3 regions of the Arthrobacter sp. LjRoot14 genome follow, and region 2 is predicted to be linked to each of the others. Evidence: riboswitches for the same ligand, from Rfam matches in the RefSeq annotation. Region 2 holds a riboswitch; each other region holds the start of a gene.

Region 1 (9,648 bases), 1.4 Mb from region 2:
CACCTGGTAGGCGAGGACCGCCTTTTCATCCACGGCGGTGTCCCGCCCGGATCCCAGCAGGGTATTGAGTCCGTAGACGCGGTGGCCGGAGTCGATGGCCTGCTGCACCACCTCGCGCGAAAGCCCGATCAGCTCCAGGGCGTCCACACTCAGGACGAACTGGACAGCCGGATCAGCCGCGGCCTCGGCGATATCCCGGGCACGCAGGTGGGCCGTGCCGATCAGGAAGTTTCCGCTGCCGCCGCCCATGGCGCTAGAAGTCCAGCAGGTTCCGGCGGAAGCCGCCGTCGCCATAGCTTGTCCGGAGCAGCCCGCGGCGCCGCAGCACCGGGGCCAGCCGGTCCAGCACGCCGTGAACGGTGGCCGGGTCAACGAAACCTGAGAACAGGAAGCCGTCCCCGCCCACCTGGACACCGGTTTCTTCGAGGTAGTCGGCAATCTCCTCGGCCGTGCCGATGATGCTGTCCCCTGCGCCGCCGCTGCGGGCCTGCAGGAGCTGGCGCAGAGTGGACCCGGGAGGACCCGCCTTGGCGAAATGGTCCAGGGTGCCCTGGTTGCTGTTCGTGGTGAGCTCGGGGAGCGGGGCGTCAAGGTCGAACTGTTTGAAGTCGATCACGGAGAGGTAGGAGATGGAGTTCAGCTGGCTGTCGATGTCGCGCTGCGTGAGCTGGCGGCGCTGCTCCCGGAGCTCGTCCGCTTCGGCGCGGGAGCCCACCACGGTGGGCTTGAGGACATACAGCACCTTGACGTCGTCGGGGTTCCGCCCTGCCGCGGCTGCCTCGGCCCGGATCGAATCACGGTAGGCCTTCATGCCGTCCGCACCCCTGGCGAGGGCAATCGCGACATCCGTGTTGGCGCCCGCGAAGGCCTTGCCCCGCGGTGACGCCCCGGCCTGCACCAGCACCGGTTCCTCGGGCATCGGTGCGGTGTTCAGCGGTCCACGGACCTTGAAGAACTCGCCGTCGTGGTTGATCGGGTGGACCTTCGTGTGGTCCGCGAAGATGCCTGCGTCCGCGTCCTCCACAATGGCGTCCGGCTCCCAGCTGCGCCAGAGCTTGCGCACCACGTCCACGAATTCCTCCGCTTTCTCGTAGCGGAGGTCGTGCTCGATCTGCTGGTCCAGGCCATAGTTCTGCGCGGCAAGGTCGCTGCCGGAGGTCACCACGTTCCAGCCCACCTGGCCGTTGGAGAAATGCTGCAGGGTGGCCAGCAGCCGTGCCGCCGTGAACGGCGGATAGAAGGACGCACTCACCGTGGGAACAATGCCCAGGTGTTCCGTGACGGAGAGCAGGTAGGGCACCAGGGCCAGCGGATCGTGCTTGGGTGCGAAGGATGCCTGCGCCAGCGACACCTCGGCGCTCCCGCCGTAGGTGTCCGGCACCGTGAGGGAGTCCTCGATGATAAAAAGGTCCAGCCCGGCCCGCTCGAATTCCCGCACGGCGTGCTGGTACAGGGCGGGTTTTTTCCAGTCGTACCCGATGCCGTAGCCGGGCGTGCCCCAGCCCTGGACACCGAAACCGTGACCCACAAACCAACCGAAGTGCAGCATGGGACTGACTGTATTCCGATTCGATTCATTCACGGCTGCCTGATTTCATCCGGCGTTACAGCGGTTCATCTCCCGTCATTATCCTCCCGGCAGGGTCTTTTGTAACTGCAGTCAGGGGTCGCGCAGGAACGGATGCGGCGCCGGTGCGCAGCCGCGGTGCGGGCGTTCCCGTTACGGAAGATGACGACGACGGCGGTGCGGGCCGCCGTCGTAAGTGTTACGTTTTTGGGGAGTAATGAGAACCGGTGCCAAGCCCTGACTGGCCGGTCGGCAACCCTCCTTCCACGGCGGGGTGCCTCAGGTGAATACTCGGCATATCGATATTCGAGTTGCAAGCGTGAGAGAAGGAGATCCGTCGTGTCCGACGCACCCGCACCGCTGGCCCCGGCAGCCGAACCGGCCGCCGCCGGCCAGGAACAACCGGCCCTGGCACTGCCGCAGGAAAAGCTGGCCTACCGGCTCATCACCGGCCCCGACGACCGCTCGTTCTGCGAGCGCATCTCCGCGGCCCTGGCCGACGGCTATGTCCTGCACGGGAGCCCGGCGGCAACCTTCAACGGCACCAGCGTGATCGTGGCCCAGGCCGTGATCCTGCCCGAGGCCGTCGCCAGCTCCGACGCTGCAGTGGCAACCGCAGTGGACGAACTTGAGTTCGACGCCGACTTCCCGGGCGAAGGCTTCGAGGGCCACGCATGAGCTACGCCGGAGACCTGAGCCCGCAGGACGCCTGGGCCAAACTGGAACAGGGTGCCGTCCTGGTGGATGTCCGCACCGAGGGCGAGTGGGCGCACATCGGCATCCCGGACACCAAAGCCACGGACAACGATCCCCTCTTTATCCAGTGGACCTTCCCCGGCGGCATCCCCAACCCGGACTTTGTCGACCAGCTGAAGCAGCAGGCCCCCGAGGATTCCGGCGTCGAACTGGTGTTCCTCTGCCGTTCCGGCGTGCGGTCCGTCGCCGCCGCCATTGCCGCCACACGGGCCGGGTTCACCGCCTACAACGTCCTCGAAGGCTTTGAAGGCGAACCGGACCGTTTCGGCGAACGCACCGTCAACGGCTGGAAGAACCGCGGCCTGCCCACCAATCTCGGAAAGAACTAAGTGACCTTCAATCCCGACGCCGCCGGCTGGAGCCCTGACACCCAGGCTGTCCGCGGCGGTCTTGACCGCACCAATTTCCAGGAGACCGCCGAGCCGATCTTCCTCAACTCGGGGTTCGTCTACGAATCCGCGGCAGCCGCCGAGCGCGCATTCACCGGCGAGGACGAACGGTTTGTGTACTCCCGGTACGGCAACCCCTCCGTCGCCACCTTCCAGGAACGGCTCCGGCTGCTCGAGGGCACCGAGGCGTGCTTTGCGACGGCGTCCGGCATGTCCGCCGTCTTCACGGCACTGGGCGCCCTGCTGGCTGCCGGTGACCGGGTGGTTGCCGCCCGCTCGCTGTTCGGCTCCTGCTTTGTCATTTTGAACGAGATCCTGCCCCGGTGGGGCGTGGAAACGGTGTTCGTGGACGGCCCGGACCTGGAGCAGTGGCGCGCCGCCCTTTCGGAGCCCACGACGGCGGTCTTCTTTGAGTCGCCGTCGAACCCCATGCAGGAAATCGTGGACATCGCCGCGGTCAGCGAACTGGCACACGCGGCAGGGGCGACCGTCGTCGTCGACAATGTCTTTGCCACTCCCCTGCTGCAGCGCTGCGGGGAGCTCGGCGCGGATGTGGTGGTCTACTCCGGCACCAAGCACATCGACGGCCAGGGTCGGGTCCTCGGCGGCGCCATCCTGGGCACCAAGGAGTTCATCGAAGGCCCGGTCAAGCAGCTGATGCGGCACACCGGACCCGCACTGTCCGCCTTCAACGCCTGGGTGCTGACGAAGGGCCTGGAAACCATGGCGCTGCGCGTCAACCATTCCTCGGCCTCCGCGCTTCGCCTGGCCGAATGGCTGGAAGACCAGCCGGCGGTCAGCTGGGTCAAGTACCCGCTGCTGAAGTCCCACCCGCAGTATGAGCTGGCGGCCAAGCAGATGAAGGCCGGCGGTACCGTGCTCACGCTGGAGCTCTTGCCGTCGGCGGGCCGCACGGCGAAGGAAGCAGCCTTTGCGCTGCTGGACGCGCTGCGGATCATCGACATCTCCAACAACCTCGGCGATGCCAAGACGCTCATCACCCACCCGGCCACCACGACGCACCGCGCCATGGGGCCGGAAGGCCGGGCCGCCATCGGGCTGAGCGACGGCGTGGTCCGCCTGTCGGTAGGACTCGAGGATGTTGACGACCTCATCCGTGACCTGGAGCAGGCGCTCAAGCAGATCTGACCATCCCGCCCCTGATCAGCGCCAAGCTACGACGGCCTGCCGCGCCGAACGTCAGGTGTCCAGCTCCCAGTGCAGGCGGATCGCTTCGGCTATCGGGGCGGCCGCAACATCCACGGTGAACGCCACGGGCGCGGTGCCGGTCTCTTCGATGACGGTGTCGTGGTAGACGCGGCCGCACGCCGGGCACAGTGTGTAAAGATCCTCGTCCCCGGGCCACTCGGCCAGTCCGGCAGGCACGGGAGTTCCCTCGCCAAGGTGCACGGGCATGCCTTCGGAGTTGGCCTGGATCAGCCCCTCGTCGCTGACGGTGTTACCGCAGACGCAGGTGATGGTGGTGACATCATGTCCCGTGACTGTTGCGTATTCGGTTTCCATGGCGCGCTCCGGGGTAGTAGGAACCTGTTCAGGACTGGCGGACGCGCAACAGCACGGGCGCTTTCTCGCGCGCGGTGATGGCTTCGGTCCGGCGCATGCTCATGTCCACCGCGTGGGCGACCACTGCGGCCAGCCCGGCAGCGGCGTCCGAGGTCCCGGCAAGGCCTTCCTGCATGGCAAGGCGCTGCTGTTCCGAACCGGTCCCCCTGTCCAGGATTCTCCGCACGCCTTCCCGGGCCAGTTCCAGCTCGTCCTGTTCCGCCAGGACGGGCGCCACGTAGTCCACCAGCGCATCCACCACTTCCCCTGCGGGAGCGGGACGGAATGTGCCGAAATCCAGGAGGTCTCCCCGCAGTCCGCAGTTGCTCGCCTGCCACGCGGCCATCCGCAGGAGCACCGTCGGTACGGGCGCCGGGTCCACACCGGCCCGCCATTCCCTGCAGGCCGATTCCACCAGGCCCCGCACCAGGACGGCGATCAGGGCGGCGTCCTCGGCCTGCAGGCAGACGTCCGCCACCCGGACTTCCACGGTGGGATGGTTGCGGGAGAGCCTCGCGTCAAAATAGATCATGCCTTCGTCAAGCAGCACGCCGCTGTCCAGCAGCCGGGTGACCACGCGGCGGTACATGGAGTGCGTCCCGAAGATCTGGGACGGGCCCGACGTCGGCCAGCGGTTCCAGGCCTGCGTGCGGTAACTCTCGAAGCCCGTCTCCACGCCGTTCCAGTACGGCGAGTTCGCGCTGAGCGCGGTCAGCACCGCCAGCTTGTCCCTGATCCGGTCGATGACAGCCACGCCTTCTTCCGGGGATTCGACGAAAGTGTGGACGTGGAACCCGCAGGTCAGCTGCTCGTGGACGGTGAGGCCAAAGCGCTCCTGCATGGTGGCATAGCGGGGGTTCGGTGTGGTGTGCGTCGTGGAGGCAATCGGCGAAGTCGCCAGCGCGGCCACCCGCGCATTGTGTTTCTTCGCGGCGCTGTCGGCCAGGGCCCGGCCCTGGCGGATCTGGAGGAGCAGCTCCTCGTAGTTCAGGCACGGACGGGTCTGCGTCTCGATCTGCTCGAGTTTCAGTTCGGCAGTGAGCCCGGTGTCGCCGTCGTGACGGTTTGGATCGTGAGGGTCAGGGATCCGGGGTTTGTCCGGAGCGTCGTCCGCAGCAAGCGTCCGCCCTGCCAGCAGGGCGTCCGCCAGCGCCAGCGGCTCCCCGGTCACGGGGTCCACAATCAGCAGCTCTTCCTCAACCCCGAAAGTTCGCATGCATACATTGTGCTCCTGTGCCGCCCTGTAAGACAGGCGCCGCAACGGCGCCTGCCTTACAGGGCGGAACGGGTCAGTCCTGGAAGTACTCGATCTTCGCACCGATGGTGTTGAGCCGCTCGGCCAGGTCCTCGTACCCGCGCTCGATCACGTAGATGTTGCGCAGTTCCGAAACACCGCGGGCAGCCAGCATGGCCAGCAGGATGCAGGCGGCCGGGCGGAGGGCGGGCGGGCAGCCCACCTCGGCGGCACGCCACCTGGTGGGTCCGTTGACGTAGATCCGGTGCGGATCCAGCAGCTGGACGCGGGCCCCCAGCTTGTTCAGCTCGGTGAGGTAGATGGCCCGGTTCTCGTAGACCCAGTCGTGGATCATGGTCTGGCCTTCGGCATTCGCGGCAATGACGGCGAAAAACGGCAGGTTATCGATGTTCAGGCCGGGGAACGGCATGGGGTGGATCTTGTCCGTCGGGGCATGCAATGCGGAGGGCTTCGTGGTGACGTCCACCAGCCGGGTACGGCCGTTACGGGCAAAGTACTCCCCGGAAATCTCCAGTTCCTGGCCCATCTGCTCCAGGGTGGCGAGTTCGATCTCCATGAACTCGATGGGAACCCGGCGGATGGTGACCTCGGAATTGGTCACGATGCCGGCCGTGATGAGGCTCATCGCTTCGATGGGGTCCTCGGACGGGAAGTACTCGATATTGACGTCGATGGAAGGCAGCCCGGTGATTTTCAGGGTGGTGGTCCCCACGCCGTCGATCTCCACGCCCAGGCCCTGCAGGTAGAAGCAGAGATCCTGGACCATGTAGTTGGGGCTGGCGTTGCGGATCACCGTGGTGCCGCGGCGGTGGGCGGCCGCCATGATGGCGTTTTCGGTGACTGTGTCACCGCGTTCGCTCAGCACAAAGGTGCGGTTGTCGCCGTCGGCCGGCGGTGCCTGCACCGAATAGAAGCCGGACGTGGCTTCCACCGACAGGCCGAACTGGCGCAGGGCCTGCATGTGCGGCTCCACGGTGCGGGTGCCAAGGTCGCAGCCGCCCGCGTACGGGAGGCGGTACTCCGCGGACTCGTCCAGGAGCGGCCCCAGCAGCATGATCACGCTGCGGGTGCGGCGGGCAGCCTCCACGTCCATGGAATCCAGGTCCAGCACGGCGGGGCGGCGGATCTGCAGATCGTTGGCATTGAGCCAGGTGCATTCGACGCCGATGCTGGTCAGGACCTCCACGATCCGGTTCACTTCCTCGATCCGGGCCAGCCGGCGCAACGTGGTGGTGCCACGGTTGATGAGGCTGGCGCAGAGAAGGGCAACTCCGGCGTTCTTGCTGCTGTTGACGTCCACCGAACCGGACAGCGTGCGGCCGCCCTCCACCCGGAGGTGCGTCATCTGCGGCCGGCCCACTTTGACGATGCTGCGGCCAACAATGGCCTCGAGCCGCTGGATCATTTTGAGGCTGAGGTTCTGCTTGCCCTGTTCCATCCGGGCGATGGCGCTTTGGCTGGTGCCCAGCTCGGCTGCCAGCTGCCCCTGGGTCCAGCCCTTCTCCCCGCGGGCATCGCGGAGCAGCAGGCCAACGTGTTCAGCAGTCTCTTGAGTCATACAAGGAAAATATCACGCATGAGCTATTTGGCCATTCGAAACGCCGGAAAGTGCACTCAAACTCACAAAATATTCACTTCGTGCGATATGCGGCGCCGGCCCCCGGAGGCTATTGCTGCTCGAGGAACACCATGTTCCAGGTCCCCGCACCGACTGCCGCGGACACTGCCGCGGCGGCAATCAGCACGCCGCCGAGGACCACCCAGATGTCCAGCTTGCTGAACGTGGACTCACGCGCCCAGGTCCGCTGCGCGCCGCCGAACCCCCGAGCCTCCATGGTGACGGCAAGCCGTGACGCCCGGCGCACAGCCTGGACCAGGAGTCCGAAGCTCTGCCCCAGCGTGGCCCGGAGGCGCTGCGCCGGACTGCCGTGCGAGCCCACACCGCGAGCGCGCCGGGCCATGCCGATCGTCTGCCATTCTTCGGCCATCAGCCCCACGAGCCGCATGGCGGCCAGCGTACCCAGCACGAAGCGGTGCGGCAGCTTCGCTTTCTGGGCGAGGGCGTCTGCCAGGTCAGTCGGGTCCGTGCAACTCATCAACAGCACCGCGGGGAGGGCGATCGCCACCCCCCGGAGCAGAAATCCCAGCCCCAGCTCCAGCGAACCTTCACTGATGGACCAGATGCCGACGTCGAGCAGTATCCTTCCGGCGTCAGGCGCCAGAATCGAGGTGCTCCAGCCGCCCAGTGCAGCCGCCAGGATCAGCGGCCAGCCACGCTGCCAGAGCAACGCGACGGTCAGTCCCGCCAGCGGAAAGAGCAGCAGCTCGAAGGCCAGCGCCACGGAGGCGGACACCCAGTCGATGGACAGCGCCAGCACCACGGTCATCAGCATGACGACGGCGAACTTGGCCAGCGGATTGGCCCGGGTGAGCAGGGCGTGGTTCGCCTGCAGGGTCAGCGCTTGCCTCATGGTGCAGCCACCTTCGGGTTGCGCAGTCCTGGCCGCCCGGGTTCGGGCGCGCCCAGTTTCAGCTCGGTACCGCCCAGGACGTCGCTGAACTCCTGGTCGTGGGTCACCGACACCACGGCGGTGCCGGCGTCGAGGAGTTCGGAGAGGAAGGAGGCGAGCTCGGCCCAGGTGTTGGCGTCCTGGCCGAACGTGGGCTCGTCCAGGATCAGCACGCGGGGATGCGCGGCCAGGACGGTGGCGACGGACAGCCGGCGCTTCTCCCCGCCGGAGAGTGTGTAGGGGTTGGCGTCCACCAGCTTGGTCAGCCGGAGGCGCTCCAGGAGTTCGTCCACGCGGTCCTCGCCGTGGCCCAGGTGCCGCGGGCCGAACATCAGCTCATCCAGCACCCGGCCGGTGACGAACTGGTGCTCCGGTTCCTGGAACACGGTGCCGATCCGGGAGATCAGCTGCTCCGCCTTCCACTTGTACGGGTCGATGCCGGCACCTTGGCTGAGGTCGACCGTGGCGGAAACCGAGCCCTCCACCGGCTGGAGCAGCCCGGCGAGGGTCAGGGCAAACGTGGACTTTCCGGAACCGTTGGGACCCGTGATGGTCAATGCCTGGCCGGCGCGGACCTGCGCCGTGATGCCGGACTGCACGGGGACCGGCGGGACAGCCTTGAAGCGCCGCCGGCGGGGGCGTTCGCGGGACACGGCAAGGTTTTCGGCGGCCAGCAGGAGGTTCCCGGCACCCGGCTCGCCCTGCGTTCCAGTGGCACCCGGCACTCCTGCGTCACCCGTTCGAGCCCGGGTGGCGGGCACGTACCCGGGCACCCAGACGCCGGCGGAGACGAGCACGTCCCGCGCCTCTGCCAGGACCCGGTCCGGAGGGCCGTCCAGGAGCACCGCGGTGTCCGTGGCAGATCCCGGCTGCAGCACCACGATCCGGTCCACAAGGTCCTTCCACACGCCCACGCGGTGTTCCACCACCACCAGCGTTGCCCCGGTCTTGTCCAGGCACCGGCCCACGGCGTCACGGACTTCCAGGACGCCGGCAGGGTCCAGGTTGGCAGTGGGCTCGTCGAGGAGCAGCAGTCCCGGGCGCATGGCGAGGATCCCGGCAAGCGCGAGGCGCTGCTTCTGCCCGCCGGACAGAGCTGACGTCGGGTGGTCCAGCGGCAGGTGGGCCAGCCCGACGTCGTCGAGCGCCTCTCCGACACGCGTCCAGATGTCCGCGCGCGGCACGGCAAGGTTCTCGGCGCCGAAGGCGACGTCGTCCCCCACGCGGGAAAGGACCACCTGCGTCTCCGGGTCCTGCTGCATGAGGCCGGCGCGGCCGCGCTGAGCACGCGGCGGGGCACCGTCGATGAGCAGGGAACCGGTCTCGTCGGAGTCGTCGGCATCCGGCGTTCCGTCGTGGGCTCCGGAGTCGCTGTCCCCGAGCACCCCGGCGAGTGCGTGCAGCAGCGTGGACTTGCCCGCGCCGGAGGGACCCAGCAGCAGCACGCGTTCGCCCGGCTGAATGTCCAGGTCCAGGCCGTGGACGGCGGGCCGGGACCGGCCGGCATGCCGCCAGCCCCAGCCGCGTGCCGTAACCGCTGCCGGGCGGACGGTGTCGGAAGGCGTCATGAGCAGTGTCCGTTCATCAGGAGAAGACAGGCTCCGTCGC
Region 2 (9,648 bases):
GGAAAGTGCCAGATAGATCAGCCAGGTCACGTGCTGTCCGGACCGTGCCTGCTGGTCAACGGAGAAGACCACGGCCGAGAAGGTGGTGAAGGATCCCAGCAGCCCCGGGCCAATCCCGGCCCTGAGCCAGAATGCGGTCCTGGGGCGTGCGATCCACAGGGTGGTGAGGGAGGCGAGGACAAAGCTTCCGCACACATTAATGGCCAACGTGGTCCAGGGAATCGCGCCGGCAGGGTCCGGAAAGAGCAAGCCCAGGCCGTAGCGGAGCTCTGTTCCCGCCAGCGCCCCGGCAGCCACCGCCGCCCACGCCCGCCAGTCCGGGTTACTGGCGGCACTCATTCAGGCGGCGCCCCTTCAGGCATCCGCCAGCCGGCATCCGGCGTGGCGGGATTCGCTGTAGACCCACAGCGCTGACGACACCTCGTCGGCGAGGTCGAATTCGCGGTCTGCGCCCGCGGAACCGATCCTGACCACGAGGGCTCCGCCAAACGGTTTCCGGCCCAGTACTTCGATGTCGGCGTCCAGGTCGATTTCCTGCGCGGAAAGGTAGCGCAGGAGTTCGGGATTGTCGTCGCTGATCCGGGTGATGCGGCCTTTATGGCCCTCGTCGAGTTCGCTCATCCGGTGCGCGTGCGGCATGTGGACCGTACCGTCGGCCGCCGGGATGGGATCACCGTGCGGGTCCCTTAGGGGGTTGCCGAGCTTTCCGGCCATCCGTTCGATGAATGTGTCAGACACCGCGTGCTCCAGGAGCTCGGCTTCATCGTGGACTTCGTCCCAGCTGTACCCGAGTTCCTGCACGAGGTACGTCTCAATGAGGCGGTGGCGCCGCACCATGGAGAGCGCGAGGCGGACTCCGTCGGACGTGAGCGTAATGGCGCTGTAGGGCTTGTGGTCAACGAGGCCCTGGTCCTTGAGTTTGCGGACCATTTCCGAGACCGAGGAGTTGGCGACGCCGAGCCGCAGTGCCAGCTGCGAGGATGTGATGGGTTTGTCCTGCCACTCCGTAAAGGAGTAGATGACCTTGACGTAGTCCTCGATCGAGGAGGAGGGTGCGCCGGTCTTCACGAGTCCAAGCCTACCGCTTTGGCTACGGGACTCATGCCTTGAACGCCCGCCAGGTCTGGGTCAGGTAGGGGAGTCCGATAACGTCCGCGGCGGAGTGTGCCAGGTGCTCGTGGAGGTACCAGTCCAGGTTGGCGCGGACTTTGGCCCGGATCCCTTCTCCGGCGGCGAGGTAGTAGCTGCGGGACTTTGCCAGTTCGACGATGTCCTCAGTGGTCACGGGATCTTCCCAGCGAGTCAGGTGGCTCTCAAGACCGGCAAACTCCGGGCCGATCGCGGGGTGGAAGTCCGGTTTGTGCACATCGCCGGCATGCATGATCCGGGAAAGCCGGTGGACCCACGGGACCGACGTATCCAGCTGGTTCCAGATCAGCCCCAGCACGCCCCCCGGACGGAGAATGCGGGACAGTTCGGTGCTGGCCAGACGGGGATCGCACCAGTGCCATGCCTGGGCAACGGTCACGACGTCGAACGCGGCGTCCGGGAGTCCGGTGGACTCCGCGGTGCCCTCCGTCGCAGGAACCCCCGGAAGGGCCAGCCGGAGTTGGGCGAGCATGTCCGGTGAGGGATCCACTGCGGTGACATTCAGGCCGCGCTGCACCAGCAAAGCGGTGTACTTTCCCGTCCCGGCGCCGATGTCAGCGGCGTCGGACGCGCCGCCCATCCCGCCAACGCTTCGGAGCAGCCAGTCCACCGAATCGGCGGGATAGCCGGGACGGACCCGGTCATAGTGTTCGCCGCCGTCCTGGTAACTCCGGCCGAGCTCGTACCGGCGCTGGTGGTGCAGTTTGGGGCCTCCCCGTGCCACGTGCAGTCTCCTTCGGGCAGGCTGGAATTCTTACCCCTCGAATTTACCGCACACGCCGCGCCCTTAGTCTTCGGTGCAGGGTGCCGCGCCGGCAGTGCCGGGGGTATTGGGTGCCCAGTCCGGGTAGCTGCGGGTGTCGTTGGCCGGCACCCAGCGGCCGGAATCCACCACGTAGTCCCAGCCGAGGCCGGTCCGGCGGAGTTCCTCGATGCCGGCGAGCAAACGCTGGGCGTCCTCCAGCCGGGAGCCGACGCCGAAGCTTGCCCGCAGCGAGCCTGACGGCAGTCCCAGCCGCTTCAGCAGGGGGTGGGCGCAAAAGCGGCCGTCGCGCAGGCCCACGCCGTGCTCCGCGGAGAGGTAGGCCGCCACAAGGCCGGCGTCGTAGCCGGCGACGGAGAAGTTGACCACACCGATGGTGTCCGTGGCCTGGTCGGTGTCGCTGAAGATCTGGTGGACAGTGACGCCGTCGATCTTCCGCAGTCCCTCGACTAGGAAGGACCGGATGGCCGTCTCATGGGCGTGCCACAGGTCCTGGTCCAGGGCGCCGATGACCTGGGTGGCCCGGGCCAGGGTGGCGGCCCCAAGGACGTTCGGTGAGCCGCCTTCATGCCGTGCCGGCCCTGTGGTCCAGCTGACGGAGTCCAGCCGGGCCTCACGCACGGCTCCGCCGCCTGCGAGGTGGGGCGTCCCGGCGTCGAGCCAGTCCGGCCGGCCCACGAGGACACCGCTGCCAAACGGCGCGTACAGCTTGTGGCCTGAGAAGGCGAGATAGTCGACGTCGTCCGCGGCGATGTCGATGCGGCGGTGCGGGGCCAGCTGCGCCGCGTCCACTACGATCCTTGCACCGTGTTCGTGAGCCAGTGCGGCCAGCTCGCGGACGGGAAGGATTTCGCCGGTGACGTTGGAGGCGCCCGTGACGGCCAGCAGGCTGATGCCACCCTGCCGCAGCTCGGACCGCAGGTTCTCCAGGGTGGCCCTGAGCGTAGGAGCGGCAACAACACTCCGGTGCGGCACACCCTGCCAAGGGAGCAGGTTGGCATGGTGTTCGATGTCGAGGTACAGCACTTCGCCGGTCTGGCGGCCGTTGGACACCGGCAGGCACCCGGCCAGCAGGTTCAGTGAGTCCGTGGTGTTCCGGGTGAAGATGACGGAATCGTCCGCCCTGCCGCCCACAAACCCGCGGACGATGTCCCGGGCATTCTCGTACACCGACGTGCTGATCTGCGAGGCATAGCCCGCGCCGCGGTGCACGCTGGCGTAGTACGGCAGGATCTCGTTGAGGTAGGCCGAAACAACGGACAGCGCCGGGGCCGATGCGCCGTAGTCCAGGTTCGCGTAGCGGACGTGCCCGCCCTGGATCAGCGGAGCCTGGATCTCCGCGCCGGTAACGGCTGAGAGGGGGCGCTGGGCGACGGTGAACCGCGGGTCCAGAAGGCCTGCGGCGGACGTGGTTGCGGCGTTTGCGGGGAAAGTGGCAGTAGTCATGGGGACCTCACTGTAAAGGGACCCCGCACTCCGGGGATCCGCGCTTGCCGGGTCCGTTCCGGACCGGCCTGGTCGTCACCCGGGGCACCCCACCGCGAATGGAGGGTTGCCGGCCAGCAAACCGGGGTTTAGCGCTGGCACTCGTGACCTGTTTCGAGATTAGGACATTCACCGCGGCGCGGGAAAGTCGCGGCAATTATTAAGCTCTTTGTTACGCACGTCGGAAGAAGGGGGATGGCACCGAATAAAACGACGGCGGACACCCCCTAAGGAGGGAATCCGCCGTCGTTTATTCGGCTACCGGTGGTTGTGCCCGCGGTGATGCGCCCGGGCCGGAACCGCTTGGCGGCGGGCCGGGCACCGGGCCGGGTCGCGCGTCAGAGGAGGTCGTCGAGTTCCGGGTTCAGCCGCTTGAGGACCTCGGAATGAAGGATTGAATTGGTGGCCAGGGCGTTTCCGCCGAAGGGGCCGTCCACTCCTTCCAGTGAGGTGAAGCGTCCGCCGGCTTCGGTGACAATCGGCACCAGCGCCGCCATGTCGTAGAGGTTCAGTTCCGGCTCGCAGGCGATGTCCACCGACCCCTCCGCCACCATGCAGTAGGACCAGAAGTCACCGTAGGCGCGGGTCCGCCAGACTTCCTCAGTGAGTCCCAGGAACTCGTCCAGGTTGCCCCGTTCCTTCCAGCCGCCCAGGCTTGAATAGGAGAGGGAAGCGTCGGACAGTTTGGACACGTTCGAAACCTTGAGGCGGGTGGCGGCAGCTAGCGACCGTCCCATGTAGGCGCCCGCACCTTTCGCTGCCCACCAGCGCTTGCCCAGCGCCGGCGCGCTGACCAGCCCGACCACCGGCTCACCTTCATCCACGAGGGCGATCAGGGTGGCCCACACCGGCACGCCGCGGACGAAGTTCTTGGTGCCGTCGATCGGATCGATGATCCAGCGGCGGGAACCATGTCCGGAACTGCCGAACTCTTCGCCGAGGACGGCATCTCGCGGACGGGAACGGGAGAGCTGGCCGCGGATGGACTCTTCAGCTGCCTTGTCAGCATCCGTTACCGGCGTCAGATCCGGTTTGGTTTCAATCTGAAGATCCAGCGCCTTGAAGCGGCTCATGGTCTGGGAGTCAACAGAGTCGGCCAGGACATGGGCGAGGCGCAGGTCATCGTTGTAGCTCGAAGCGGGTTGGGTCATGGTTCCAAACTACCGTCTCTGCGGCCGGCGGGCCGGGATGTCACGAAACGATGCCGAGTTCCTTGGCGTCCTGCGCTTCCATGCGGGGGTCGGTGCCGAGCAGCCGCCGAAGGGACGCCAGGCGTGCCGCGCCGGACGGGCCGGCGTGTCCTTCGGCCACCCAGGCGTCCACGCCGCAGTTGACGGCGGAGGCATCGTGCTTGCAGCCGCGTTCACAGGCATCCGTGCCGGGTTCGAGGTCGGGGAACGAGCGCAGGATCCGGTCCGGATCCACGTGGGCAAGGCCGAAAGACCGGATGCCGGGCGTGTCAATGATCCAGCTACCGGCGGGCGCATCACTGATCCGCAGGGCAAGCGCGGACGACGACGTGTGCCGTCCCCTCCCGGTGACGGCGTTGACGCCTCCCGTGGCCCGCTCAGCACCCGTCAGGGCATTGACCATGGTGGACTTCCCTACGCCGGAATGGCCGAGCATCACGGTGACCTTGCCGTCGAGGTGGGCCCGCAGCTGCGAGACGGCATCACTGTCCAGGCGGGCCGAGAGCCCGTCATCCGAGCGTGCATCGATTCCGGAGGCCGCGGCGTCCGCAGTTCGGCTGATGATCACCGGAAAATCCAAGTGCCGGTAGTTGGACAGGAGCTCCGTGGGATCCTTGACGTCCGCTTTCGTGACCAGCAGCAACGGCTCAATCCCGGCGTCGTACGCCGCCACCAGGGCCCGGTCAATGAAGCCGGTGCGCGGTTCCGGATTGGCGGCGGCAACCACCACCACAAGCTGGTCCGCATTCGCGACCACTGCCCGCTCGATGGGGTCCGTGTCATCGGCGCTGCGCCGCAGCAGCGTGCGGCGGTCCTGGATCTTCACGAGCCGCGCAAGGGTGTCCGGGGCCCCCGAAACATCTCCCACCAGGGACACGAAGTCCCCGGCCACCACAGGCGAACGGCGCAGTTCACGGGCGCGCGCGGCAATCACCGTGCGCTCGTTCCCGCTGTCCTCGCCCACCACGGCCGTATAGCGCCCGCGGTCAACCGTGATGATCCTGCCGGTCACGGCGTCGTCGTGGCTGGGGCGGTCCTTGGTCCGGGGACGCGAGCCTTTCTTGTTGGGGCGGATCCGGATATCGGACTCGTCCCAGGAGCCGGTGCTACGCCCCACGGGCCTGTTCCGTCTGCCGGTCCGGCTGTTGCGAAAGCATGGCTTCCCACAGTTGCGGAAAGTCCGGCATCGTCTTGGACGTGGTGCCGATGTCTTCCACCTCCACGCCGGGAACGGCAAGGCCCAGGATGGCCCCCGCGGTGGCCATGCGGTGGTCCGCGTAGCTGTGCACGACGCCGCCGTGGAGCTTGGCGGGCCGGATCACCAGGCCGTCGGAGGTTTCCTCGGCGTCCCCGCCGAGGCGGTTGATCTCCGTGACGAGTGCCGCGAGCCGGTCCGTTTCGTGGCCGCGGAGGTGCGCGATGCCGGTGAGTCGCGACGGACCCGTGGCCAAGGCGCACAGCGCGGCTACTGTCGGTGCAAGTTCGCTGGTGTCGGCAAAGTCCGCACCCGTGATTTCGGGCCCGCCGGTGACGGTGAGTGTGCCGTTGTCCAGCGTGACCGTGGCGCCCATTGAAGTCAGGATGCTGCGCCAAAGGTCGCCCACCTGCGTGGTGGGGGAGGGCCAGTTGGGAATACGGATCGTGCCCCGGGTCGCCAGCGCGGCGGCGAGGAACGGCCCGGCATTCGACAGGTCCTGCTCGATGCGGCGATCGAAGGCCCGGATGGGGCCCGGCGCGACGACCCAGTGATTCGGGACGGAATCGTCGACGGATACTCCAACTTCCCTCAGGACGGCGACGGTCATGTTGATGTGGTCCAGGCTGGGGACCGGCTTGCCCACGTGCTCAAGGTGCAGGCCCTCTGAGAAACGCGCGCCCACCAGGAGCAGCGCCGACACGAACTGCGAGGATGCGCTTGCATCGATCACAAGGTGACCGCCCCGAACTTGGCCAGTGCCCGCCACTGCGAAGGGAAGTGCCGACGGACGTGCCCCGTCCGCAGCGCGGACGTCAACGCCGAGGGCGGCCAGTGCCTCGATGATGGTGCCCATAGGACGCTTACGGGCGTGCGGGTCGCCGTCGAAGACTGTCGCCCCATTGCGGAGCGCAGCTACCGGCGGAACAAAGCGCATGACTGTTCCGGCGAGTCCGCAGTCGATGGCGGCGTCGGCAGCCGCGGCGTCGGAGCTGAGGGGGCTGACCTCAAGGTCGGGCCCGAACGAGCCGTCGCCGGGAACTTCCCTGATGCCTGCTCCCAGTTGCCGGAGGGCCTGGATCATGAGGGCCGAGTCGCGCGAATGAAGGGGTGCACGCAGACGGGACGGGCCGTCGGCCAGGGCCGCAAGAACCAGATACCTGTTGGTGAGGGACTTGGATCCCGGGACGGTGACCGTGGCGTCGACCGGCGCGCCGGCGAACGGTGCCGGCCAGTGCGGCACGTCGGCAACGGGTCCTGAAGTAGTCGACGCGGTGGGGGCGGTGCCTGTCATTCGTGCCTATGCTTTCACTGCGTGGTCCACGGCCTTGCGGACAGCCTTGTCGGCCTTCTTGAGCTTCTTGGTGGTGGTCTTCCGTGCGTCAGCGGCCAGGTGGCTGGCACCCTTGCGGGCATCGGCAGCCAGGTGCTCAGCCCGCCAGGCAAGGCTCGGCTTGCCCGCGGTGTCGACGGATGCAAGCAGCACCCCGCCGGTGAGGGTGACATTCTTCAGCAGTTGCGTGCGCCGCGCGTCCCGGCCTTCCTTGGTGGTGATGTCCGCGCTGCGCCACTCGACAAAGGCGTTCAGCGCTGAAATGACCGCCAGGACGGAGGCAGCGAGCCGTGCCGACTTGCCCAGGGCGAAGAGCACTCCGGCGCCCACCTGGGTGCCGCCGATGACGCGGGCCAGGACCTTTTCGTTCGTGGCGAACGGAAGGGATTCCGCTGCCCGGCGCAGCAGGGGGGACAGCTGCGTCGCAGTGTCATCCGCGTTCTTGAGCTTGTCCAGGCCGGCGAGAACGAAACTGGAGGCCAGCATGGGGCGGGCGAGAATACGGACAAACGACATGAATTTCCTCCTGGGTGGACGAGCCGCGGAACTTCTGCGGGGGAACCGGTTCTAGTCTTGCACTTTTGCGGAATATTTGCCCGCCGGCCGTGGTTGTGAAAAGCAGGTCCCGGTGGGTGAGGGAAGGTACTTGTTCACGGCCTCCGGCGCTGGCGAATGCCGCACGCCTTGGCCTGCTGCCCCGGCGCCCGCGCCGTGGACGCCGACACAGCAACACAGGGCCGGTTGCAAGGACACTGAGCGGAGATGGAGCTTTGACATTGGTTAGGGACAGCGTGGAACTCCTTGCGCCACTGGAGTTTTCCGGGCGCGGGGATGAGGCCGGCGGACGACCGCCGGGAGCTTCGCGACGCGTCACAGTAGACTTGAAGGCAATGAGCACCATTGATCCGGCCGTTGCGGCCATATATGAGGCTGCCGGAAACGACGCCAAGACCATCAGCGAGCGTCCGGCGGACGCCGGGGGCAGCAAGGACGGCGGGGTACGCCCCGACGCGGCGCTGGAAGCTGCGGAGCCGGAAGCTGAGGTGGACGTTGTCTCCGAAACCTCCGAGCAGCGCAGGCTGCGGTTCGAACGCGACGCCATGCAGTACGTCGACCAGCTGTATTCGGCTGCCATGAGGATGGCACGGAATCCTGCCGACGCTGAGGATCTGGTGCAGGAGGCATACACAAAGGCTTTCTCCGCGTTCCATCAGTACAAGCCCGGAACCAACCTCAAGGCGTGGCTCTACCGGATCCTCACCAACACGTACATCAATCTTTACCGCAAGAGGCAGCGCGAGCCGCTGCAGTCGAATTCGGACACCATTGAAGACTGGCAGCTGGCCCGGGCGGAGTCGCACACCTCTTCAGGGCTCCGCTCCGCCGAAGCGGAGGCACTGGACCACCTTCCCGATTCCGATGTCAAGCGGGCACTGCAAGCGATTCCGGAAGAGTTCCGCCTGGCGGTGTACTTCGCTGACGTGGAGGGCTTTGCCTACAAGGAAATCTCAGACATCATGAACACCCCCATCGGCACTGTGATGTCCCGGCTCCACCGCGGCCGCAAAATGCTGCGCGACATGCTCGGGGACTACGCCGCAGAGCGGGGTTTCAAAGCCGCAACCGAAACCGGCGCAGCGGCCGATAGCACAAAACAGGAGAACAGGAAATGAGCGACTGCCAGGGACTGGGCGATTGCGACGACGCCCGGATGCAACGTATATACGAATACCTGGACGGTGCGTTGACACACAGCGACATCGCCGAGATCAAGGATCACCTGGACGGTTGCCCGGAGTGCCTTGAGGAGTACGACCTCGAATGCGTCATTCGCAAGGTGGTCAAGCGGTCCTGTACGGAAGCCGCCCCGGAAAACCTGAAGAGTGCCATCCTGGACCGGATCCACGCGATCCGCCCTGTCGAAGCGTAGCTTCCCATGACGTTGCCGGACGGCGTCGCATCCTGACACTCACGGCATTCACGACGAAGGGCCCCGGAAACCATGTGGTTTCCGGGGCCCTTCGCTTTTAAGCTCATAATCCAAACCGTAGCTTAGGTGTTGGGGCGCTTCCCGTGGTTCGCGCCGCCACGCTTACGGTCACGACGTTTACGTGCACGCTTGCTCATAGCTGGCCTCCTTAATCTTGGTACTCAAAAGAGCTGCCCTCAAGTCTCCCACATCACGCGACGGCCCGCGAACCAGGCCCGCTTAGTGACTGTCGGCGTTCAGGGAGTTGCGGATGGAAATGCGGGCCTGGTCGAGGACCATCCGGATCGTTTCGAGTGTGACGCCGCTGATGGGTGCTGCGCCGGCCTGGACCCGAAGCTCAACCCGGAGGTCGTCCCTGAATGCCTGGATCAGCATTTCCGCTTCCTTCAGCGTCCGGTCGCCTTCGGGCGTATGCCGGCTTCCGCGGTCGGGGAAGGCTGCGGAACGTTCAGCCGACCTGGCGGCTTCTGCGGTGGCGGCAAGATCGGCCCGGAGCCCGCGCATGTTGGCCCGGATGTCCTCCCGGAGATTGTCGGCCAGCCG
Region 3 (9,648 bases), 1.5 Mb from region 2:
CACCGGCGCCAGGGCCCTCCCCATTTACCAGACGACGTCGTTCGTGTTCCCTAGCGCCGAAAGCGCCGCCAACCGCTTCGCGCTGGCCGAACTGGCGCCCATCTATACCCGCATCGGCAATCCCACCCAGGACGCGGTGGAGCAGCGCGTGGCCAGCCTTGAAGGCGGGCTGGCGGCGCTGCTGCTCAGCTCGGGACAGGCCGCCGAAACATTCGCCATCCTCAACGTCGCTGAAGCCGGCGATCACGTGGTGGCCAGCCCCAGCCTCTACGGCGGCACGTACAACCTGCTGGCCCACACCCTGAAGAAGTTCGGCATCTCCGTGACGTTCGTGGAGGACCCGGACAACCTCCAGCAGTGGAAGGACGCCGTCCGGCCGAACACCAAGCTCTTCTTCGGCGAGGTGGTGTCCAATCCGCGCCAGGACGTCCTGGACATCGAAGGCGTTTCCGGCGTCGCCCACGAGGCAGGGGTCCCGCTGATCGTGGACAACACACTGTCCACGCCGTACCTCATCCGGCCGCTGGAATGGGGCGCCGACATTGTGGTCCACTCGGCAACGAAGTACCTTGGCGGGCACGGCAGCGCCATCGCCGGCGTGATCGTGGACTCGGGCAACTTTGATTTCGGCAAGGACCCGGAGAAGTTCCCGGGCTTCAACATCCCGGACCCCACCTACAACGGGCTTGTCTACGCCAGGGACCTCGGCGCCGGGGGCGCCCTGGGCGCGAACCTTTCCTACATCCTCAAGGCCCGCGTCCAGCTGCTGCGGGACCTCGGCTCCGCGGTGTCCCCGTTCAACGCCTTCCTCATCGCCCAGGGCCTGGAAACCCTGAGCCTGCGCGTCGAGCGCCACGTGGCCAACGCGGTGAGTGTCGCCGAATGGCTGGAGGCGAGGGACGACGTCGAATCCGTGGCCTACGCAGGCCTGCCGTCCAGCCCCTGGTATGACCGCGGCCGCAAGTACGGGCCCAAGGGCACCGGTGCGATCGTGTCCTTCAACATCGCCGGCGGGGCCGAGGCCGGCAAGCGGTTCGTGGACGCGCTGGAACTGCATTCCCACGTGGCGAACATCGGTGACGTGCGCTCCCTGGTCATCCACCCGGCGTCCACCACCCACAGCCAGCTGACGGCGGAACAGCAGGCCGTGGCGGGGGTCACGCCGGGCCTGGTCCGCCTCTCCGTGGGGCTGGAGCACATCGATGACATCATCGCCGACCTCGACGCCGGTTTCCGCGCCGCCAAGGGCGACTGAGCCGTATGACTCCCGGCGCCTCGACGCCGGGAGTCATATTGCTGTCACATTCTTCGCCATTGCGGGGACGCATTTCGTAGACTCTTAACAGGTCATGAGTGCCAGCGACAGCCCCGGCTTGCTGGCCGGCAACCCTCCTTTCGCGGCGGGGTGCCCCGGGTGAAGACCTGGCCTGCCGGCCAGTTGGCGGCAGGCAAGCGCGAAGAAGAGGTCTTCAGATGACGATTGCCGTCACCCGCAGCGGTGTACCCGAAACAGCCAGCCAGGGCCTGTCGTCCAGTGACGTGAAAACCGCCGCAGGCAAAACCGCAGACGCTGTCCCCGACGGAACCGTCAAGTTCCAGGGCATCGGCGGGCTCCACCTTGAGGCCGGCGGCCACCTGCCGGACGTCAGGCTCGCCTACGAGACCTGGGGCACGCTGAACGCGGACCGTTCCAACGCCGTGCTGGTGCAGCATGCCCTGACCGGCAGCACGCACGTTACCAGGGGAGCCAGCGACGAAGAAGGCTGGTGGGAGCAGCTTGCCGGGCCCGGCGCCCCGGTCGATACGGACAAGTACTTCGTGGTCAGCATCAACATCCTGGGCGGTTGCTACGGCTCCACCGGCCCTTCCACTCCCGCGCCGGATGGCAGGCCGTGGGGTTCGCGCTTCCCCCTGGTGACCCTGCGCGACACCACGGCGGCCGAAGCCCGGCTGGCGGACGCCCTTGGCATCGACAGCTGGTACGCCGTCCTGGGCGGATCCCTGGGCGGAGCCCGCGCCCTGGAATGGGCCGTGAGCTTCCCGGACCGGGTCCGGCGGTGCGCCGTCATTTCCATCGGGGCAAGCAGCACGGCCGAGCAGATCGCCTTTGCCCAGGCGCAGACCCTCGCCATCCGCCAGGACGTGAACTTCAACGACGGCGATTACTACGGCGGCCCGGAGCCTGAGGCCGGCCTGGCCCTGGCACGCAGGATTGCGCACATCACGTACCGTTCCGCAGACGAGCTGGAGGCCCGGTTCGGCCGGAGCGCCCAGGGCGGCGAAGCCCCGCTCCAGGCAGTGTCGCTGGGAGACCGCGGCCGCTACCAGGTGGAGAGCTACCTCGACCATCAGGGCACCAAGCTGGTCCGGCGCTTCGATGCCAACAGCTACATCGCCATCACGGAAGCGCTCATGAGCCACGACGTGGGCCGGGGGCGCGGCCCGCTCAAGGAGGCGCTGGCCCGGGCCACGGCTGAGTTCTTCATTGCCGCCGTCAATACGGACCGGCTGTATTTTCCGGCGCAGTCCCGCGAACTCGCGGCTGCACTCCCGGGCGACGTCCCGGTGCATGTCATCGAGGCGCCCATCGGCCACGACGGTTTCCTGACTGAAATCGGGCAGCTTAGCGCTCAGTTGCGGCAGAACTTTTTCGCCTAGCCCGCCGGCTCAATGTGCATTTATGCAGAGCTGTTCTGCAGAAAATGGCGTTGAGCCTGCGGCAATGTGAGCCCATACTCTAGGGGACCGGCGCGTTGGTGGTGCACATCACACGCGGCCGTAACGGAATGGTCCACATGGTGTCGACGGAGACGCCGAAGGAGTTCACAATGAGCACGCAAAACTCCGCCGCAAGGCGCGCAGATGAGACTGACGTCAAAGCCTCAGGGCTAAAGAAAGTGGTTACGGCCTCCATGGCCGGGACCGTCGTTGAGTGGTATGAGTTCTTCCTCTACGCCTCAGCGGCCACCCTGGTCTTTGGCAAGACATTTTTCCCTAACTCAGGCACGGAACTGGACGGCATCATTGCCGCCTTCCTCACCTACGCGGTTGGCTTCGTCGCCCGCCCCATCGGCGGTATCGTCTTCGGTCATTTCGGTGACAAATTCGGCCGGAAGCAGCTGCTCCAGCTCAGCATCATCCTGGTGGGCGTCTCCACGTTCCTGATGGGCTGCCTGCCGACCTTCCAGCAGATCGGCTACTGGGCTCCGGCCCTGCTGGTGTTCCTGCGGTTCGCCCAGGGCTTCGCCGTCGGCGGTGAGTGGGGCGGGGCCGTCCTCCTCGTAGCAGAGCACAGCCCCAGCAAGTCACGCGGCTTCTGGGCCAGCTGGCCGCAGTCCGCTGTTCCCCTGGGCAACCTCCTGGCCACCGGCGTACTGTTCACGCTGTCCTCCACGCTGTCTGCCGCCGACTTCCTCGGCTGGGGCTGGCGGGTGGCGTTCTGGCTCTCCGCTGTGATCGTGCTGGTTGGCTACTACATCAGGACCAAGGTCACCGACGCCCCCATCTTCCTGGAAGCCCAGAAGGAAGTCACCGTCGAGAAGAAGGGCTACGGCGTCGGCGAAGTGTTCCGCCGCTACCCGCGCGGCGTCTTCACCGCCATGGGACTGCGCTTCGCGGAGAACATCCTCTACTACCTGGTGGTCACGTTCTCCATCACCTACCTGAAGGTGGTTGTCCAGACGGACACCTCCCGGATCCTCCTGCTCCTGCTCGTGGCCCACTTCATCCACTTCTCGGCGGTGCCGATGGTCGGCAAGCTTTCCGACGCCTTCGGCCGGAAGCCCGTCTACATGGCCGGTGCGGTCCTCGGCGGTACCTGGGGCTTCTTCGCCTTCCCGATGATGGACACCAAGAACGATCTGGTCATCCTCGCAGCCATCACCATCGGCCTGCTCTTCCACGCACTGATGTACGCCGGCCAGCCGGCCATCATGGCCGAGATGTTCCCCACCCGGATGCGCTACTCCGGCGTCTCGCTCGGCTACCAGGTCACCTCGATCGTGGCCGGTTCGATGGCCCCGATCATTGCCACCGCCCTGCTGAGCCAGTTCAAGTCCTCCACCCCGGTGGCCATCTACCTGCTCGGCGCCTGCCTGGTGACGATGGTGGCCGTGTACTTCCTCAAGGAAACCCGCGGGATCTCGCTGCACGATGTCGACGCCGCGGACGCCCAGGGCACGGCGGACCTCCTTGCCGCCAGCAAGAAGTAGGGGCAGCCGGTTCACATGCGCGTCGCAGTTCTGTACTCCACCGTCCCCGCCGGAACCAGCTACACCGAAGCGCGCCCGCTAGTGGTGCAGGAGCTCGACCGGCCCGAACCCCGCGCCGGCGAACTGGGAGTGGCCATCACCTACTCCAGCTTGTGCCACTCGGACCTGTCCGTGGTGGACGGCTCCCGGGTACGGCCGCTGCCCATGGCGCTGGGGCATGAGGCCGTGGGCCGGGTGGTGTCAGTCGGTGAGGGCGTCCATGACGTGGCTGTGGGCGAGCACGTTGTGCTCGTCTTCGTCCCCAGCTGCGGCGAATGCCGGGCGTGCCGGTCCGGGCGCCCGGCCCTGTGCCACCGTGCCGCCGAAGTCAACGGTTCAGGGGACCTGCTGCACGGGGAGGCGCTGCTGCGCACGCCGTCAGGGGAGCGGATCAACCACCACCTCGGGGTGTCGGCTTTCGCGGACTACGCCGTGGTGGCGCGGGAATCAGTGGTGGTAATCGACGACGACGTTCCGGACACTGTCGCGGCCATGTTCGGCTGCGCCGTACTCACCGGAATGGGCGCCGTGCTGAACACGGCGGCGGTCACCGCCGGACAGTCGGTGGCAGTCTTCGGGCTCGGCGCCGTCGGGCTTTCCGCCGTGATGGCGGCGTCCCTGGCCGGCGCCGCAGCCGTCATTGCCATCGACCCCAACGAAGGCAAGCACCAGCTCGCCCGGGACTGCGGTGCCACGGCAGTGGGAACTCCCGACGACGCCGCCCGGCTGGTTGCCGAGGCCACCGGCGACGGCGTGGACGTCGCCGTCGAGGCCGTGGGCTCTGCCGGCGTGATCGCCTCGTGCCTGGACCTCGTAACGCGCGGCGGCGCCGTCGTCTCCGTCGGGCTGCCAAAACCCTCGGCGGAACTGACCGTCGGAGCCCTGCAGTTTGCCGGAGCGGGGAAGCGGCTGCTCGGCTCCTACATGGGAGATGCCGTCCCGGAGCGGGACATTCCGCTGTACCTTGACCACTGGCGGGCCGGGCGGCTTCCGGTGGAACTGCTGCACACGGACACCAGGCCGCTCGCGGAAATCAACGAAGGCCTTGACGCCCTGGCAGCAGGGCAAGTGGTCCGCCGGCTGTTCCAGGCGTAGCGTCAGGGCCGGTGTTGTGTCAGGCCGCCAGGACGTCCCGGCGGCCTGACACTTCCGCCTTGAGCGCCTCCACCACGGCCCGGACGGACGCCGAGCGCAGCGACTCAGGACGCGCCACCGCCCAGATGGGGAGCTGGCGCTGGAACAGCTCAGGCAGCACCGGAACGAACTCGGGGTTGTCGGCCACCATGAAGTTCGGCAGCAGGCCAATGCCTGCCCCGCGCCGGACCGCCTCGAGCTGGGCGAAAATGCTGGTCGCCTGAAAACTGGTTTTGGGGGCGGGCAGCTGCGAGGACCGGTGGCCCAGCTCCGCCACCTGCAGGGCCGACTCCACATAGGAGACAAATCCGTGCTCGCGGACGTCGTCCAGGGCGGTCGGCAGTCCCCGGGACCGGACGTAGCCCGGACTGGCGTACAGCCGCAGGAAATAGTTCGTGAGGAAGATGGGCTGCACGCTGGTGACTTCCATCCGGCCCACCACCACTTCCAGGTCCACGCCGGACCGGTTCTGGCTGACTTTGCGGGTGGCGCTAAGCATCTCGACGTCCAGCAACGGATTCTCCTGCTGCAGGCGCACCAGCGCCGGGGCCACGAATTGCGCACCGAATCCATCGGACGTGCTGATCCGGACCATGCCGGACAATGAGTGTTCGCCGTCGCTGATGGCGCCGGCCAGGGATCCGAGTGTCGCCTCGATCGCCTCGGCGGCGGCAACCGCCCGGCTGCCCAGTTCGGTCAGTTCCCAGCCGTGCGGGCTGCGCTCCAGCGTCCGCCCGCCCAGCTGCTTGTCCAGCGCCAGGATCCGGCGGGAAATGGTGGTGTGGGTGGTGCCCAGCGTCTCCGCCACGGCATTGAACCGGCCGAGCCTGGCCACGGTCAACAGGATCAACAGGTCGTCCGGACTGGGCAGCCGGTTCACATCCACTTTTTCACACCCATGCTTTCAGGCTCACAATGCGGCTTTTAGAGAGCATGTGCATCAATGCACATGCTCTCTGTAATTTTTCCCCTTGATTGCACTGTAACAGGGTGTGATGGTGGACACGGAACTTCCAGCAATACCGGCTGGTACACGAAGCAAAGGAGCTTTCGCCATGGCAGTAGTCGCTTGGATCGGTCTCGGGAACATGGGTGGGTCCATGTCAGCAAACCTGGCAAAGGCCGGTCACGACGTCCGCGGGTTCGACCTCAATCCCGAAGCGGTGGCAGCTGCAGAAGCCGGAGGCGTGAAGCCGGTAGCCAGCATTGCCGCGGCGGTGGACGGCGCCGACGTCGTGTTCACCATGCTGCCGAAGGGCGAACACGCCCGGGCCGTGTACCTGGGGGAGGACGGCGTCCTTGCCCATGCGGACACGCGGACGCTGCTGGTGGATTCCTCGACCATCGACATCTCCTCCGCACAGGCACTGCACGACGCCGCCGCTTCCGCCGGCTTCCGTTTTGTGGACGCCCCGGTCTCGGGCGGCATGAGCGGGGCGAAAGCCGGAACCCTGACGTTCATGATCGGCGGGGAAGCGGGTGCCGTGGCCGAGGCCACGGAGTACATCCGTCCCATGGCCTCCAACATCATTCCCACTGGCGGTCCCACCACGGGGCAGGCCGCGAAGATCTGCAACAACCTGATGCTCTTCATCAACCTTGCCTCCACCGCCGAAGGGGCCGTGCTGGCCGAGCGGCTGGGCCTGGACAAGCAGGTTTTCTGGGACATCGCTTCTGTGTCCTCCGGAGACAGCTGGGCGCTGCGGACCTGGTACCCGGTAGGAGGGGTAGTTCCCACCGCGGCCTCCAACAACGACTTCGCTCCCACCTTCACTACCGAACTGGCCAACAAGGACATCGGCCTGGCCATCAGCGCCGCCCGCGACACCGGAACCCCGCTGGAAATCGGTGAGCACGTGCAGACGCTCTTCCAGCGGCTCATCGACTCCGGGCAGTCCGGCAAGGACTGCTCCATGATCATCAAGCTTGTCGACGGCTCGCTCGAGACCTCCAAGTAACCGCACCCTGCTTCACGAATAGGACTTTCCCATGGAACGTATTCCGCACTTCATCAACGGCGCCCGGATCAGCGACGCCGACCGTTTCGGCCCCGTCTTCAACCCTGCCACCGGCGCACAGGACAAAGAGGTGGCCCTGGCCTCGGCCGCCCGCGTGGAAGAGGCCATCGCGGCCGCGCAAGCCGCCCTCCCGGGCTGGCGGGCCACCAGCCTGGCCAAACGCACCAACATCTTCTTCCGGGTCCGGGAACTCCTGACGCAGCGGAAGTCCGAGCTGGCAGCAATCCTCACCAGCGAGCACGGCAAGGTGCTTTCCGATGCAGAGGGCGAGATCTCCCGTGGCCTCGAAAACATCGAATTCGCCACCGGGCTTTCCCACATGCTCAAGGGCGAACGCTCGGAGCAGGTTTCCAGCGGGGTGGATGTCCACTCGGTGCGCCAGCCGGTGGGCGTCGTCGCCTGCATCACCCCGTTCAACTTCCCGGCCATGGTGCCGCTGTGGATGATCGGCAGTGCCCTTGCCTGTGGCAACACCGTCCTCCTCAAGCCCAGCGAGAAGGACCCGTCGTCGGCCGTTTTCATCGCGGAAGTCTTCGCGGAGGCGGGCCTGCCCCCGGGCGTCCTGAACGTGGTCCACGGCGACAAGGAAGCCGTGGACGTGCTGCTGGAGCACCCCGGCGTCAAGGCTGTCAGCTTCGTGGGGTCCACCCCGATCGCCCAATCCATCTACAAGCGGGCGGCCGACCACGGCAAGCGCGTCCAGGCGCTGGGCGGCGCCAAGAACCACATGGTGGTCCTGCCGGATGCAGATCTGGACATGGCCGCCGACGCCGCTGTGTCGGCGGCCTACGGCTCCGCCGGTGAACGGTGCATGGCGGTATCCGTGCTGGTGGCCGTGGGCAACATCGCCGACGACCTGGTGAAGGCCATTTCCACCCGCATGGCGGACCTTAAGATCGGTCCCGGCACGGATCCGGCCTCGCAGATGGGTCCGCTCATCACGAAGGAACACCGGGACAGGGTGGCCTCCTATGTGGCCGGTGCCGAGGAGGAAGGTGCCACCGTGGTGGTGGACGGGCGCAAGCACGAGTTCGATTCGGACGGTTTCTTCATCGGGGTCAGCCTGGTGGACCACGTGAAGCCGGGCATGAAAGTTTACGACGACGAGATCTTCGGCCCGGTACTGTCGGTGGTCCGCGCCGACAGCTATAGCGACGCAGTGAAGCTCGTGAACGACAACGAGTTCGGCAACGGCGTGGCCATCTTCACGCGCGACGGCGGCGCGGCGCGCCAGTTTGAGTTCGACGTCGAGGCAGGCATGGTGGGAGTGAACGTGCCCATCCCGGTGCCGGTGGGAACCTTCTCGTTCGGGGGCTGGAAGAACTCGCTGTTCGGCGACACCCACATGTACGGTCCGGACAGCATCCGCTTCTACACCCGCGGCAAAGTGGTGACCACACGCTGGCCGGATCCGTCCACATCGGTGATCGACCTCGGCTTCCCGCAGGTGGACTGAGCCGCAGCCAGGTTCAGTCAAGGTAGCCTTCCCGGGGCCCGCATAATGTCAGTGGTCCCGGGCACGGCTATGCGAGTGCGGCTAGCCCTTCATGATCTCGTCGCGCCGGGCCATGTATTCCTCCATGGCGATTTCGCCGTTGCTGTACTGCTGGTCTAGCTCCGCCAGTTTCCGTGCACGGAAACCCTGAGCGGCCGACGGCGGCGGGGGAGTGACCGGGGCAGACGGCTGCTGCGGCTGCTGGCGTGACTGGTTGGCGGGATACTCGGGACTGTCCTCGTACGGCACCTGTCCGGGATAGCCCGGGTTCTGGTTACCGGGGGCCGGGTAGCCGGGATTCTGGTACCCGGGATTTTGGTAGCCCGGGTTCTGGTAGGGCTGGTCCAGCGGGGGCTGCTGGCCGCCGCCGAGCTGCCGGAAGCCGCCGCCAAAGTAGTCCTGCTGGGTATAGCCGTCACGCGGCTGGTTGTTTGGCCGGCCCGGCTGCTGCCCGGGAAACTGGCCTGGATACTGTCCGTTGAAATCCTGGTTCTGGTTCCTGCCAACGCGCTTCCGGTACATGCGCATGGCGAAGGGAATCAGGAACGACAGGATGATGATCCAGAAGAACACGTTGCTCACGGTGGAGGGCCTCTCAGAAGTGTCCCTTCAGTTTAACCCCCGGCCCGGCACCGGCATTGGACCGCGGCGGCCAGTCGGCATCGATGCCGGCCTGGCGGTACCTGCCCGCGTTTCCCCGGTGCAGCCGGGGCGCGGACAACATGAGTAGCCAGCGGAGGTCGTCGCGGGG

The links. A riboswitch is a leader RNA that binds a small molecule or an ion and turns the genes downstream of it on or off. The one in region 2 is predicted to bind S-adenosylmethionine.
Region 1: it holds a riboswitch for S-adenosylmethionine, as region 2 does, so the genes downstream of both, ACSQ12_RS20180 (DUF1737 domain-containing protein) here and ACSQ12_RS13820 (aminotransferase class V-fold PLP-dependent enzyme) in region 2, are expected to answer to the same signal.
Region 3: it holds a riboswitch for S-adenosylmethionine, as region 2 does, so the genes downstream of both, metX (homoserine O-acetyltransferase MetX) here and ACSQ12_RS13820 (aminotransferase class V-fold PLP-dependent enzyme) in region 2, are expected to answer to the same signal.

Annotation. Positions count from the first base shown of each region.
Region 1 covers NZ_CAXURL020000001.1:4,444,124-4,453,771, forward strand. The annotation lists gene ACSQ12_RS20170 (aromatic amino acid ammonia-lyase) at 1-249, opposite strand, end outside; gene ACSQ12_RS20175 (NtaA/DmoA family FMN-dependent monooxygenase) at 254-1,549, opposite strand; SAM riboswitch class IV at 1,781-1,893, shown strand; gene ACSQ12_RS20180 (DUF1737 domain-containing protein) at 1,976-2,245, shown strand; gene ACSQ12_RS20185 (rhodanese-like domain-containing protein) at 2,242-2,652, shown strand; gene ACSQ12_RS20190 (O-succinylhomoserine sulfhydrylase) at 2,653-3,861, shown strand; gene ACSQ12_RS20195 (hypothetical protein) at 3,913-4,236, opposite strand; gene ACSQ12_RS20200 (glutamate--cysteine ligase 2) at 4,265-5,491, opposite strand; gene ACSQ12_RS20205 (UDP-N-acetylglucosamine 1-carboxyvinyltransferase) at 5,565-7,088, opposite strand; gene ACSQ12_RS20210 (energy-coupling factor transporter transmembrane component T family protein) at 7,198-8,001, opposite strand; gene ACSQ12_RS20215 (ABC transporter ATP-binding protein) at 7,998-9,608, opposite strand; gene ACSQ12_RS20220 (ECF transporter S component) at 9,625-9,648, opposite strand, start outside.
Region 2 covers NZ_CAXURL020000001.1:3,059,851-3,069,498, reverse strand. The annotation lists gene ACSQ12_RS13835 (fluoride efflux transporter FluC) at 1-339, opposite strand, end outside; gene ACSQ12_RS13830 (metal-dependent transcriptional regulator) at 355-1,068, opposite strand; gene ACSQ12_RS13825 (class I SAM-dependent methyltransferase) at 1,100-1,873, opposite strand; gene ACSQ12_RS13820 (aminotransferase class V-fold PLP-dependent enzyme) at 1,937-3,358, opposite strand; SAM riboswitch class IV at 3,394-3,507, opposite strand; gene hisN (histidinol-phosphatase) at 3,736-4,548, opposite strand; gene rsgA (ribosome small subunit-dependent GTPase A) at 4,589-5,704, opposite strand; gene aroA (3-phosphoshikimate 1-carboxyvinyltransferase) at 5,694-7,076, opposite strand; gene ACSQ12_RS13800 (DoxX family protein) at 7,083-7,631, opposite strand; gene ACSQ12_RS13795 (sigma-70 family RNA polymerase sigma factor) at 8,006-8,788, shown strand; gene rsrA (mycothiol system anti-sigma-R factor) at 8,785-9,045, shown strand; gene ACSQ12_RS13785 (50S ribosomal protein bL37) at 9,168-9,242, opposite strand; gene ACSQ12_RS13780 (PadR family transcriptional regulator) at 9,325-9,648, opposite strand, start outside.
Region 3 covers NZ_CAXURL020000001.1:1,529,728-1,539,375, forward strand. The annotation lists gene ACSQ12_RS06840 (bifunctional o-acetylhomoserine/o-acetylserine sulfhydrylase) at 1-1,255, shown strand, start outside; SAM riboswitch class IV at 1,346-1,461, shown strand; gene metX (homoserine O-acetyltransferase MetX) at 1,474-2,658, shown strand; gene ACSQ12_RS06850 (MFS transporter) at 2,829-4,211, shown strand; gene ACSQ12_RS06855 (zinc-dependent alcohol dehydrogenase family protein) at 4,227-5,345, shown strand; gene ACSQ12_RS06860 (LysR family transcriptional regulator) at 5,365-6,264, opposite strand; gene mmsB (3-hydroxyisobutyrate dehydrogenase) at 6,440-7,342, shown strand; gene ACSQ12_RS06870 (CoA-acylating methylmalonate-semialdehyde dehydrogenase) at 7,374-8,858, shown strand; gene ACSQ12_RS06875 (hypothetical protein) at 8,940-9,479, opposite strand; gene ACSQ12_RS06880 (DNA glycosylase AlkZ-like family protein) at 9,493-9,648, opposite strand, start outside.